4 regions of the Humidesulfovibrio idahonensis genome follow, and region 1 is predicted to be linked to each of the others. Evidence: riboswitches for the same ligand, from Rfam matches in the RefSeq annotation. Region 1 holds a riboswitch; each other region holds the start of a gene.

What was found. Region 1 has a riboswitch for cobalamin ahead of ACYQ4W_RS12860 (ribonucleoside triphosphate reductase). Riboswitches for the same ligand answer to the same signal wherever they lie in the genome.
Region 2: another riboswitch for cobalamin. It lies ahead of metE (5-methyltetrahydropteroyltriglutamate--homocysteine S-methyltransferase); the one in region 1 lies ahead of ACYQ4W_RS12860 (ribonucleoside triphosphate reductase).
Region 3: another riboswitch for cobalamin. It lies ahead of cobT (nicotinate-nucleotide--dimethylbenzimidazole phosphoribosyltransferase); the one in region 1 lies ahead of ACYQ4W_RS12860 (ribonucleoside triphosphate reductase).
Region 4: another riboswitch for cobalamin. It lies ahead of ACYQ4W_RS01260 (sirohydrochlorin cobaltochelatase); the one in region 1 lies ahead of ACYQ4W_RS12860 (ribonucleoside triphosphate reductase).

The regions. Positions count from the first base shown of each region.
Region 1 covers NZ_BAAHYE010000003.1:1,449,515-1,452,597, forward strand. The annotation lists gene ACYQ4W_RS12855 (ABC transporter permease) at 1-1,118, shown strand, start outside; cobalamin riboswitch at 1,428-1,631, shown strand; gene ACYQ4W_RS12860 (ribonucleoside triphosphate reductase) at 1,758-3,083, shown strand, end outside.
Region 2 covers NZ_BAAHYE010000003.1:1,873,198-1,876,280, forward strand. The annotation lists gene metE (5-methyltetrahydropteroyltriglutamate--homocysteine S-methyltransferase) at 1-1,343, opposite strand, end outside; cobalamin riboswitch at 1,528-1,666, opposite strand; gene ACYQ4W_RS14640 (cation-efflux pump) at 2,015-3,083, opposite strand, start outside.
Region 3 covers NZ_BAAHYE010000002.1:253,060-256,142, reverse strand. The annotation lists gene ACYQ4W_RS01445 (fused MFS/spermidine synthase) at 1-2, shown strand, start outside; gene cobT (nicotinate-nucleotide--dimethylbenzimidazole phosphoribosyltransferase) at 98-1,165, opposite strand; cobalamin riboswitch at 1,308-1,448, opposite strand; gene ACYQ4W_RS01435 (WcbI family polysaccharide biosynthesis putative acetyltransferase) at 1,732-2,553, shown strand; gene ACYQ4W_RS01430 (glycosyltransferase family protein) at 2,557-3,083, shown strand, end outside.
Region 4 covers NZ_BAAHYE010000002.1:216,725-219,807, reverse strand. The annotation lists gene ACYQ4W_RS01265 (chemotaxis protein CheA) at 1-1,547, shown strand, start outside; cobalamin riboswitch at 1,779-1,967, shown strand; gene ACYQ4W_RS01260 (sirohydrochlorin cobaltochelatase) at 2,101-2,997, shown strand.

The DNA of each region.
Region 1 (3,083 bases):
TCACCCTCATCGTCACCGCCGTGGACGGGGCGGAGCGCAAGGCCGTGGAGCTGGTCGAATGGTTCGGGCCCGACGCCGCCCTCGTCTTCGGCGGGAACTTCAAGAAGCGGGCTGTCGGCGCGCGCACCAACACCCTCACCGAAGACGACATGCGCACCATCCGCCAGTCGCTGCCCGGCGTTTCGCTGGTGGTGCCCATGCGCGCCAAGCAGGACATTCCTCTGCGCTTTCAGGACAAGAATCTTCCGGGCACGCTCATCGTCGGCGCCACGGAAAACTACGCCAGCGCCTGGAACTGGCCGCTGGTCGAGGGCCGCGACCTCTCCGAGGAGGACGTGCGCCTGGGCGCGCGCGTCGCCCTGCTGGGCGACAAGCCCTCCCGCGAGCTCTTCGGCGACGAGTCGCCCGTGGGCCGCACCTTCCAGATGGGCAAGTTCCAGGTGCAGGTCATCGGCCGGCTCAAGTACCGCGGGGCCTCCGGCGGCGGCGGCGATGTGGACGACCGCGTCATCATCCCCATCAGCACCCTCACCAGCCGTTTCAACCTGGACCGCAAGTACTACCGCGCCATGCGCATCAAGTTTCTGGAGCCCCAGCTCATGAGCAGCCACGTGGAGAATCTGCGCGCCTTTCTGCGCATGAACCACCACCTGGCCGACAGCGACGACGACGACTTCTCCATCATCACCGCCGACGAGATCCTGAAATTCCTTTCCGCCTTCAAGGGCGGGCTGGTGGCCTTTCTTGGCGTCACCGCCGCCGCCGCCATGACCGTTGGCGGTTTTGTGCTGGCCAACCTCTTCTCCATCAGCGTCAGCGAGCGCAGCCGAGAAATAGGGCTCAAAAAGGCCCTGGGCGCGACCAAGAACGCCATCCTGCTGCAGTTCATGCTCGAGGCGGCCTTTTTGACGGCCATCGGCGGGCTTGTGGGGCTGGGACTGGGGCTGGGACTGGGGCAACTGCTTACCCGGCTGGGCATGCTGCAAATCCTCTTCTCGTGGAAGGTGTTCTTCTGGTCCCTGGGCAGCGCGCTCTTGATCGGCTTCGTCTTCGGCCTCAAGCCCGCGCAGGCCGCGGCCGCGCTGGATCCCATAGCCGCGCTGCGCGGCGACGGCTAGGCCGCGGGGAACCCAAGGGGCGGGCCGCGCAAAAAAGACCGGCCCAGGCTCTTGGGCAAGGCCATGACGATGAACGCGCAGGCTCTTTGTCCCAAATGCCTTGCCCGTTCGGAAGAGCCTCGTCGTGCGCTCCGGGTGGCCCATAAATCTAAAGAACATCTGGATGTTTTCTAGATCGCCGCATGGCGTGGTTTTCCTTGTTCACGCCGCGTTGCTTGGCAGCGTCTGCCGGCCGCGGCGCGCATCCCCCCAGCAATCCAAGGAGGGTGCGCGTCATGAGGGGGGTTTGACTTTATCGCCCGCCGGCCTCATAGATCTGCGTGAGCTGGTGCCCGGCCCTGCCGGGTGAAAAGAGAATCTGGTGCAAGCCCAGAACTGCCCCGCAGCGGTGAACGGGAACGAGCCCCCACTACGAGACACTGGCGAAAGGCCGGGAAGTCCGGGGGCAAGAAAGACGGCAAGAACGCCGCAATGCCCGCAAGTCCGAAGACCTGCCTGCTCCCGCCCGCGCACCCTGCGCGGACGGCATGACGCGTTTGCCTCGTGGGAGGGCGATGCGGCAGTTTGGATGGGCGTGCTGCCCTCGGCTGCTGGTTTCGGCCCCCGCGTCAACGAAACCAGAACCCGCCGGAGCCCGCCATGTCTCAAACCGCCCAACACCGTGATCCCCAGCCGTCCGAGGATGCCTCCTCCACCCCGGCCGCCATCCTCACCCCGCTGCGTCCCATTGCGCCGCCCGCCCAGTTGCGCAAGCGCAGCGGCGAAGTCATCGGCTTCGACGCGGGCAAGATCCGCTCGGCCGTCCGCCGCGCGGGCGCGGCCACTGGCGAATTCGACGACGCCGAGGCCGGACTCATCACCGCGCAGGTGGTCAAGGTGCTCTCCCACCGCTTCTCCGGCCGTCTGCCCGACATTGAAAACATCCAGGACGCGGTGGAGCAGGCGCTCATCTCGGCCAACCACTTCCAGACCATGCGCGCCTACAGCGTGTACCGCGAACAGCGCGCCAAACTGCGCCAGGACAAAAAAACCGTGGTGGATGTGGCGGCCAGCATCAACGAGTACCTGGACCGGCAGGATTGGCGCGTCAACGCCAACGCCAACCAGGGCTATTCCCTGGGCGGGCTCATCCTGAACGTCTCCGGCAAGGTCACGGCCAACTACTGGCTCAATCACGTCTACCCGCCAGAGGTGGGCCAGGCCCACCGCGAGGGCGACCTGCACATCCACGACCTGGACATGCTGGCCGGGTACTGCGCGGGCTGGTCGCTGCGCACGCTTCTCGTCGAGGGCCTGAACGGCGTGCCCGGCAAGGTGGAGGCCAAGCCGCCCAAGCATCTCTCCAGCGCCGTGGGGCAGATCGTGAACTTTCTTGGCACGCTGCAGAACGAATGGGCGGGCGCGCAGGCCTTCAGCTCGTTCGACACCTACATGGCGCCGTTTTTGCGCAAAGATGCGCTCGGCTATGATGACGTCCGCCAGTGCATCCAGGAACTCATTTACAACCTCAACGTTCCCTCGCGCTGGGGCACGCAGACGCCCTTCACCAACCTGACCTTCGACTGGACCTGCCCGGATGACTTGAAAGGCCAGCATCCGGTCATCGGCGGCGAAGAAATGTCCTTCACCTACGGTGAGCTGCAGGCTGAGATGGACATGATCAACCGCGCCTACATCGAGGTGATGACCGCGGGCGACGCCAAGGGCCGGGTGTTCACCTTCCCCATTCCCACGTACAACATCACCAAGGACTTTCCCTGGGACGGGCCCAACGTGGACCTGCTCTTCGAGATGACCGCCAAGTACGGCCTGCCGTATTTTCAGAACTTCCTGAACTCCGATCTGACGCCGAACATGGTGCGCTCCATGTGCTGCCGCCTGCAGCTTGACCTGCGCGAGCTGCTCAAGCGCGGCAACGGGCTCTTCGGCAGCGCGGAGCAGACCGGGTCGCTGGGCGTGGTCACC
Region 2 (3,083 bases), 420 kb from region 1:
ATGGTCGTGGTGGGCAAGGGCGGCAGGCCGAGGGCCGCGCGCTGCAGCCCGGCCCGACCGGCATAGGGCAGGGGCCTGGCCAGCATGTCCGGGCCGACGGCCGCCATGCGCCGGGCCACGTCCGGGTTGTTCAGAAGCGGGCTGTGGGCGCGGGCCATGCGGATGCCCCGGTTCTCGGCCAGCCAGTCCGCGCAGGAGCGGCCCAGGCTGCGGTCCAGTCCGCCCGCGCAGTCGGCCAGCTTGCGCACCTCGCCGCACTTTTGCAGGGCAAAGGCCATCCAACCGCGCAGCTCCGGAGCCAGCCGCGTTTCGCCCTCCAGGTCCACGGGGCAGTGCAGCAGCGAGCAGGACGTCGCCACGAGCAGGCGCTCCGGGCCTATGGCCCGCGCCGCGTGGTCCAGCAGGGCCAGGGCCTTGTCCGCATCCACGCGCCAGATGTTGCGGCCGTCCACCACGCCCAAGGATAGGGCCGTGCGCGGGGCCAGGTGGGCGTATATGCCCGCAAGCTGCTCCGGCGCGCGCGTCAGGTCCAGGTGCAGGGCGTCCAGATCCAGGCCGGAGTAGACATCCGCGTTTTGAGCCACGCCGCCGAAGTATGTGGCGAGCATGAGCTTGGCGGGCTTGGCCGCCTGGGTGAGCCGCACCAGGGCGCTGCGGAACCGGCGCGGCAGGTGCTGCGGCAGGTCCAGCGCCAGCACCGGCTCGTCGATCTGTATCCACTCCGCCCGCAGGGCCAGCTGGCCGATGAGCTTGGCGTAGGCCTCGGTGAGGGCGGGCAGAAGCTCGAAGCGGTCAAAGCCCGCGTCCACGCTTTTGCTCAGGTGCAAAAAGGTGCAGGGGCCGGGCAAGACCACCTTGGCGCGGAAGCCCGCGGCCTGGGCCTCGGCCAGCTGGTCCAGCAGGTCGCGCGCGTCGGGGTCGAAGCGTTGCCCGCGCGTGAGCTCCGGCACGATGTAGTGGTAGTTGGTGTCGAACCACTTGGTCATCTCCATGGCCGCGTGGTCCTGGCCCTCGCCGCCGCCCCGGGCCATGCGGAAGTACCGCTCCAGGCCGCCGTCCGCATCGGCCGGACCGAAGCGGCCCGGCGCCGCGCCCAGGCGCAGGGTCATGTCGAGCATGTGGTCGTACAGGGAAAAGTCGCCCACGGGCACGATGTCGATACCCGCCTGGACCTGGCTGGTCCAGTGGCGCAGGCGCAGGTTCCGCGCGGTTTCGAGCAGGGCGTCGCGTTCCGCTCCGCGGCCTGCGTCGCGCAGCGGGCCGCCTGTCCAGAACGCCTCCAGCGCCTTTTTGAGTTCGCGGGCCGCGCCCATGCGGGGAAAGCCCAAAGTGTGCGTCAACATGCGGTAACCTCCGGTCGTCCGATTTTGGCCAGAACCACAAGGCGAAGCGAGGGCGCAAGAGACTGGAGGGGGCGGGAGCGCGCTGAGCCGTCTGTCTGAACAATCCAGCGGAAACGCCGACGGGGGGGCGTTCAATGTCCTGCGGCCCAGGTCGCGAGGCCTGCACTATCGTCCGTTTCGGGTCGTCTTCTGGCTTCCGGGCGGGGGCACGTCCCCCGGCCTTGGTGGCCGCGTCCTTCCCGAACCGCGAGCGGTTCAGTGGGCGCGACCGGCGTTTTTCCCGGTTACAGCAGCGCGTCTGCGACGGATTTGCACCGTCTTCCGTTACCCGATGGGTTTCTGGCGAGTGTTGAGCTATTGTTTGGCTAGCCCGCGCGGGCATGGCTGTCAAGCCGGGGGAGCGGGCGGTTTTTCGGCGTGAGGGCGCGCGCTGGCCTTGCCGTGCTCCTGCGCTGGCTTGGCGTTGCCTTGGCGTGGCTTCAAATGGCTGCCCCGGCGGCGGGTTAGAGGCTTGGCGGTTCCAGGCGCTGGGCTGTCGGACTGCGAGCGCTGGGACGAGGCGCGGTCAAACGGTTGTCCGCTTGGACGCCGCCTGTTTGGACGCCGCCTGTTTGGAAGTCGAGAGGCGAGGCTCTGACGGATCACGCTCCGGCAGGCCAGACACCGACAAGTCAGGTGATGGGTTGCTCCAGTGCGGCGGGCACGGATTCGTCCGGCTCCATGTGGATGGTGATGCGGATGAGCTGGGGCAGACGCGCGCGCAGGCTGGCCTCCAGGGCCACGGTGCGGTCGTGGGCCTGGGTGATGGGCGTTTGCGGGTGCATGCGGCAGTGGAACGAGGCGGACACCCGCGCGCCGGAGCGCAAGAGCACCAGGCCGTGCAGGTCGCACACGCCGGGGGTCTCGTCCACAACCTCCTTGATGGCCAGGCGCAGGGTCTCGGCGCTCTCCGGGTCGTCCAGGGCCGGCTCCGGGTGCGCGCCCTGCGGTTCTATGTGCGTCACCACGTGGCAGGCGCCGCCGAGCTCGGCCCGCAGCTGGGCCTCCATGCCGCTGATGCGCTTGTGCGCCTCGGCCAGGGAGAGGGACTCCGGCACCTCGGCGTGCAGGTTCAACAGCAGCACGCCGTCGGCGTGGCGCAAATCCAGGTCGTGCACGCCCAGGTCGTAGGTGTCGGCCACGGCCTTGGCGCGGTCCAGCAGCCCCGCGGCGCCGTCTTCCTCCGGCCGCAGCTCCACCAGCACGTCCGCGCCGGGCAGCACGGCCTGGGCCGCATCGCGCGCCTGGCACACCACCTGGTGGCCGTCCTCCAGCTCCAGCCCCGCGCGCACGCCCAGCAGCATGTCGACAAAGCTGGCCGGGCCGCTTTGGCGCACCCGCACCCGGCGCACGCTGAGCACGCCCGGCAGATGCGCCACGCGCTTTTCTATGCCGTCCTGGGCCTCCTGCACGCCCGCGTCCAGCAGCACGTCCACGGCCTGCCGGCCCAGGCGGATGCTGACCCACAGGACGATGCCGGACACGGCCAGGGCCGCCAGGGCGTCGGCCCGGTGCAGCCACTGGGCCAGGGGCGTGGCCGGGTCCAGGCTGTCGGCCAGGGCCAGCGCGCCCAGGCCCGCCAGCACCACCAGCGACGACCAGATGTCCGTGGAGAAGTGCAGGGCGTCGGCCTCCAGGGCCTGGCTGTTGTGCTTTCTGGCCGCGGCCAGCAGCATGCGCGAGCGCGTGAAGTCCACCACG
Region 3 (3,083 bases), on a different contig from region 1:
AGCGCAAAAAAGGGCCGCCCGCGTCCGCGCAGGCGACCCCCCATTCGAGTGTTGTTCCGACACGCCGGAGACCGTCCGGGCGTGCGCGGTTTTGCGCCTAGGCCCCGGTGCTGACCCCGGCCGAGGCGAAGGAGGCCATGTCGTTGTACATGGCGCAGGCGCTGCGCAGCAGGAACATGGCCAGGGCCGCGCCCGTGCCCTCGCCCAGGCGGAAGCCCAGGTCGAGCAGGGGCTTCTTGCCCATCTGCTTCACGGCGTACTGGTGGCCCGGCTCGGCCGAGGCGTGGGAAAGCACGGTGTAGTCCGCCGTGGCCGGACAGAGCTTCCAGGCCGCAACCGCGGCCGCGGTGGAGATGAAGCCGTCCACGCAGACCAGCTGGCGGTTCTTGGCTCCGCCCAAGATGAGCCCGGCCAGGGCCGCGATCTCAAGCCCGCCCAGGGCCGTCAGAATCTCCAGCGCATCGCCCCCGGCCACCGCGCCGCCGTTGACCTTGAGCCCCTGGCGGATGACCTCCACCTTGCGGCTCACGCCGGTCTTGTCCAGACCCGTGCCGGGGCCGGTCATGTCCGCCGGGTCCAGGCCCAGGTAGGCGCAGTAGAGCGCGGTGGAGGGCGTGGTGTTGCCTATGCCCATGTCGCCGGTGCCCAGCACGCGCACGCCCTCGGCATTGGCGCGGTCGGCCAGATCCACGCCCAGCAGCAGCGCTTGCAGGCACTGCTCCGTGGTCATGGCCGGGCCCTTGGCCAAGTTTGCCGTGCCTTCCGCCACCTTGCCCCGAATGAGGCTAGGGTGCGCGTCGAAGTCCGGGCCCTTGCAGCCCGCGTCCACCACGTAGAGCTGCACCCCGGCGGTTTTGGCCAGCACGTTGATGCCCGCGCCGCCGTTCAGGAAGTTCAGCACCATCTGGCGCGAGACCTCCTGGGGAAATAGGCTCACGCCCTCCTCCACCACGCCGTGGTCGCCCGCGATGGTGTACACGCGGGCGGGGTCGGCCTGGGGCGCCTTGCCCTCCTGAACCAGATACAGTTGCAGGGCCAGCTCCTCCAAACGTCCCAGGCTGCCCTGGGGCTTGGTCAGGTTGTCCAGGTGGGCCTGGCCGGCCGGGGCCAGGGACAGATCCACCGGTGAAATGGACGAGAGGACGGCTTCGAGTTTGGCGCGCATGGGGGCTCCTTGGTTTACAGATGCCGGCAGGGGTGCCGGGTCGGCCTCGCCGGGCGGGCGGCAAAAAAAGGCCCGGCGGGCGCAAAAACGCCTACCGGAACCTTTTTCCATCAAGTTCCTAAAATATGACCACCGCGGACAGGTCTTCCGGCTTCCGGATCAATCTGGTGGAGACGGCCTTCCCGCCGGGCGATGCCCGTGCAGTGGCTGGGCGCTTCAAGCCCCGCGTCTCCCCAGTCCCCGGTTACGGCGATGGGATCGCCACGGAATCGCACCGTGTTCCGGGATGTCCGCCCGGTGGCTCTTTGCTACCGCAAGCCAAGCCGCTTTTCAAGGTCTTTGCGGGCTGGCCGTCAAGACAGAGGGGCAAGTCAAAGAGACAGGCCAGGCGGGCGAATGCCAGCCAAGCCAGGCCGCAGCGCTTTTCTCAGGTCGAGCCACTCGGGCACGGCCGCTCTGCCGCGCCGGGCAAGCCAAGAGGAAGGAGACAGGGTGCGATCCGCACAAGAGGCCCGTCTTCTCCTTGCGGCCGGGCTATGCGGCACGTTGATTGCAATCCTTTTCGCGTGGACAAACGCCTCGCCATACTGCACGCCAACTGCCAGGGCGAACCCCTGGCCGAGGCCTTGCGCGCCAGCCCGGAATTCGATCGGCGCTTCACCCCGCGCGTGCATTTGAACTACACCCGCGAGCCCATACCACAGACCGAGCTCGATGCCTGCGGCCTGTTCCTGTACCAGCACCTGGGCCAGGAATGGGGCGGGCTGGCCTCGACCGAACTGCTCAAGCGCCTGCCCACGGGGTGCCGCAGCCTGTGCATTCCCAACATGTTCTTCCGCGGACCCTGGCCCTTGTGGTCCGGCGCGCCGGGCTTCGACTACCGCGATGTGTTCCTCGACCACCTGCTGGACCTCGGGCTGCCCCGGCGCGACATCCTGCACCTGTATCTGCACACGCCCCTGGCCGCCAAGTACGACCTCGCGGCCCTGCTTGAGGAGACCATCGGCACGGAGCGCGCCCGCCAGGCCCACACTCCGGTGCCGTACCTGGACTATGTGCTCGAAAATTTCCATGCGCGGCCCTTGTTCCACACCATCAATCACCCAAGCGCGGAGCTGCTGGCCCACGCGGCAACGGGCATTCTCCGGCTGCTCGGCCTGGAGCCCCCGGACCAGGAGCGGCTGAAGCTGCTGCGCACCGGCTACGAGGATTTCACCCTGCCCATCCATCCCCAGGCGGCCGCATTCTATGGGCTGCGCTACGCCGACGCGCACACGCGCTACCCGGTCTACGGCAGGCAGAGAACCTTCGACGAATACGCCGCGGCCTATGTGGACTGCCGCCTGGCCGGCATCGACACCTTCATCGGCTATCTGCAGGTGGCGTGACCCATGACGCAGCCAACGCGCACCATCGCCTGGGTCGGCGGGCAGTTCTTCCAGCCGCACATGGAGGCCGAGGGCTTCCGCGCCGTGCACATCCCCATGGCCCGGCCCCAGGTCTTCGCCTGGGAGGACATGGTGCAGCGCTGCGCGGGCGCGCCGGACGCCGTGGTCTACTGCGACCGCAGCCTGCCGCCGCCCCTGCCCGGCGTGGAGCGTTTTCCCTGCCTCACGGCCTTCTACTGCATCGACTCGCACATCCACGGCTGGTACCCGCTGTACGCCGGGGCCTTCGACCTCTGCGCCGTGAGCCTGCGCGACCATGTTGCGCGCTTCGAGGCCGAGCTCCCGCCCGGCCGGGTCATCTGGCTGCCGCCCTTTGCCGAGGACAGGTACCGGCCCGCCAAGGCCGAAAAGACCTTCGACCTGCTGTTCGCCGGCACGGTGAACCCGGAGACCACGCCGCAGCGGCACGAGTTTTTGGCCCGGCTGGCCGCCCTGTTCCCCAGCCTTGCCGTGCGCCAGGGAGACTTCAA
Region 4 (3,083 bases), on a different contig from region 1:
TGCTGGAGGCCCTGGGCCTTTCGCACCTCAAGCTGGCCTCGGCCCAGGTCATTTCGCTTTTAGACATGCTGGCCGACGGCATAACCCCGGTCAACGAGCCCATCGTCACCGCGCTGTTGCGCCTGTGCGAGGCGCACAAGAAGTTCCTGTACGCCCTGGCGGGCGTGCTCGACCAGCCGAAAACCGCCACAGCGCCGCCGGTGCTGGAATCGCGGGCCGCCGAAGCGAGCGCTCCCCTGGCCGTTGCGGAACCCGAAGCCGCAGCCTCCCCTGCCGCCGAGCCCCCTGCCGAGGACGCGGACAAGCACGCCGAAAAGGCCCTGGCCGCCAGCAAGCAGGGCATCACCAGCATCCGCGTGCCCACCGAACGCCTGGACAGCCTGATCGAGCTGGTGGGCAAGCTCATGGTCACCTTTGCGGTGCTCTCCCAAAGCGGCATGCGCGGGGCCACCCTCTCCGCCTCCACCCTGGCCGAGCTCGACACGGTCATCACCGGCCTGCAGACCCAGGTGGACGCCATCCGCCTGGTGCCGCTGAAGCAGATCTTTTTGCCCATGAACCGCCTGGTGCAGAGCCTGAGCCAGAAGATGCAGAAGAAGGTGCGCTTCACCATCACCGGCGATGAACTGGCCCTGGACAAGACCATTGTGGAAAGCCTGAACGAACCCCTGGTGCACCTGTTGCGCAACGCCCTGGACCACGGGCTGGAGACGCCCGAGGAACGCGCCGCCGCGGGCAAGGACGAGACCGGCGCGGTCAACCTGACGGCCTACCGCAAGGGCGACACGGCCTATGTGGAGGTGAGCGACGACGGCCGGGGCCTGAACGCCGCGAAAATTTTGAAGAAAGCCCAAGAGCGCGGCCTGGTGGAGCCCGGCCAGGAACTCTCCGACCAGGAGGTCATCCAGTTCATCCTCTCCTCCGGCTTCTCCACGGCGGAGAAAGTCACCGACGTTTCCGGCCGGGGCGTGGGCATGGACGCCGTGGCCAACGCCGTGCGCACCACCCTCGGCGGCGACATCAAGATCGAGAACCTGCCCGCCGCCGGCTCGCGCTTCACCCTGTCCATTCCGCTTTCGCGCTCGGTGAACGAGGGCATTGTGGACGCGCTTGTGTGCCGCGTGGGACCGGAGACGCTCATCGTGCCCTCGCGCGACGTGCTGGAGATATACGCGCCCCAGGCCGAAGACCTGGTGTCCCTGCCCGACGGCAGCGAGGCCGTGAGCGTGCGCGGCCAGATCTTCCACCTGCTGCGCCTGTGCCGGCACCTGGGCCTGGGCGACTCCTGCCCGGGCATCGAGCGCGGACTCATCATCACCGTGCGCATGGGCGAGGCCGGCGCGGCCCTGCTGGTGGACGAGGTGCTGCGCCAACAGCAGGTGGTGGTCACCGGCTTCACGGTGCCCGTGCAGGACATTTACACCCTGCCCATTCTGGGCTTCGGCATGATGGGCGAAAGCGACGCCCTGGTGCTCGACATCGAAAAGCTGCTGGCCGAGGTCAGCGCGCCCGTGGCCGCGCCTGTCGAGGCGCCCGCACCCCGCTGATGCGGCTCATTGGCGCACGCCGCCCGTAGCTGACGCCCTGCGACGATGCCTCCGCTTGCCGCCCCATCCATTGATGCACATCCTTTAAGCTCATCCATTGACGCTCATCCATTGACGCCCTTGCTTTGCACGCCCCGCAAGCGCCCATTGCCGACACCCTTCGTGGCCGCGCCCCGCTGATGCGGCTCATTGGCGCACGCCCGCGCCGCTTGACACCCCTTCCCCGACCGACTAACCACTATTGTGTCCGGTGCCCCGCAACTGCGGGGTGAAGAGGGAATCCCGTGTGAATCGGGAGCGGACCCGCCGCCGTGAGCCCCGCAAACGATCGGTCCCCTAGCGCGCCACTGGGAGAAAACTCCTGGGAAGGCCGGGGCCGATGGGGTGAGTCGGAAGACCTGCCGGATACTGTGTCATGGCTTCTCGTCGGCAACGAGGGCTTTTGTCCGACGGGACATGCTAAGGGACGAATACGGGAATCCCTTTCCGCACCATTTCTGCGGGAAGGGATTTTTTGTTGTCCCCCACCCGCCCTCCATCGTGGAGGTTCCGCATGCGTCAAACCGCATTGGCCGCGCTCTTGCGCGCCGTTCTCTCGCTGACTCTTTGCCTGGCCCTGGGCCAGACCGCCCTTGCGGGCGAAGACAAAAAACACGCCGAGCCCAAGCACGGCATCCTGCTGGTGGCCTTCGGCACCAGCGTGCCCGAGGCCGTGGCCGCCATCGACTCGCTGAAGCAGCAGGCCGAGGCCGCCTTCCCGGGCGTGCCCGTGCGCCTGGCCTATTCCTCCAAGATCATCCGCGACAAGATCGCGGGCGAAGGCATACACAAGCGCTCCCCGGCCCAGGCCCTGGCCGACATGGCCGCCGAGGGCTTCACCCACGTGGCCGTGCAGTCCCTGCAATCCATACCCGGCCGCGAATACAACGACATCAAGGCCACGGCCGAGGCCTTCCAGGCCATGCCCAAGGGCATCAAGCACGTGAGCGTGGGCCGCCCGCTGCTGTATGGGCCGGAGGACATCGACGCCACGGCCAAGGCCATTCTGCCCTCCCTGCCGCAGCACAAGAAGGGCGAGGCCGTGGTGCTCATGGGCCACGGCACCGAACATCCGGCCAACGCCGCCTACTCCGCCCTGCAGCTCGCCCTGTGGAAGCTCGACCCCGGCGTCTACGTGGCCACGGTGGAAAGCGCGCCCACAATCGACGACACCATCCAGACCCTGAAGCGCCACGGCGTGCGCACCGCGTACCTCGTGCCCCTCATGAGCGTCGCGGGCGACCACGCCCACAACGACATGGCGGGCAAGGAGGACGACTCCTGGGCCAGCAAGCTCTCCGCCGCGGGCATTGCGCCCAAGCCGGTGCTGGTGGGGCTGGGCAGCCGCCCGGCCGTGTCCCGGCTCTGGATTGAGCACCTGAAGGACGCGGATAAGGAACTGGGCCTCTAGCATGGCGGCGGAGGCCAGAACCGGGGGCAGGGGCGAAGACGCAAAAACGGACGTCCTCGCTTCAGAAAGGCGGCGGTCCATCCGTT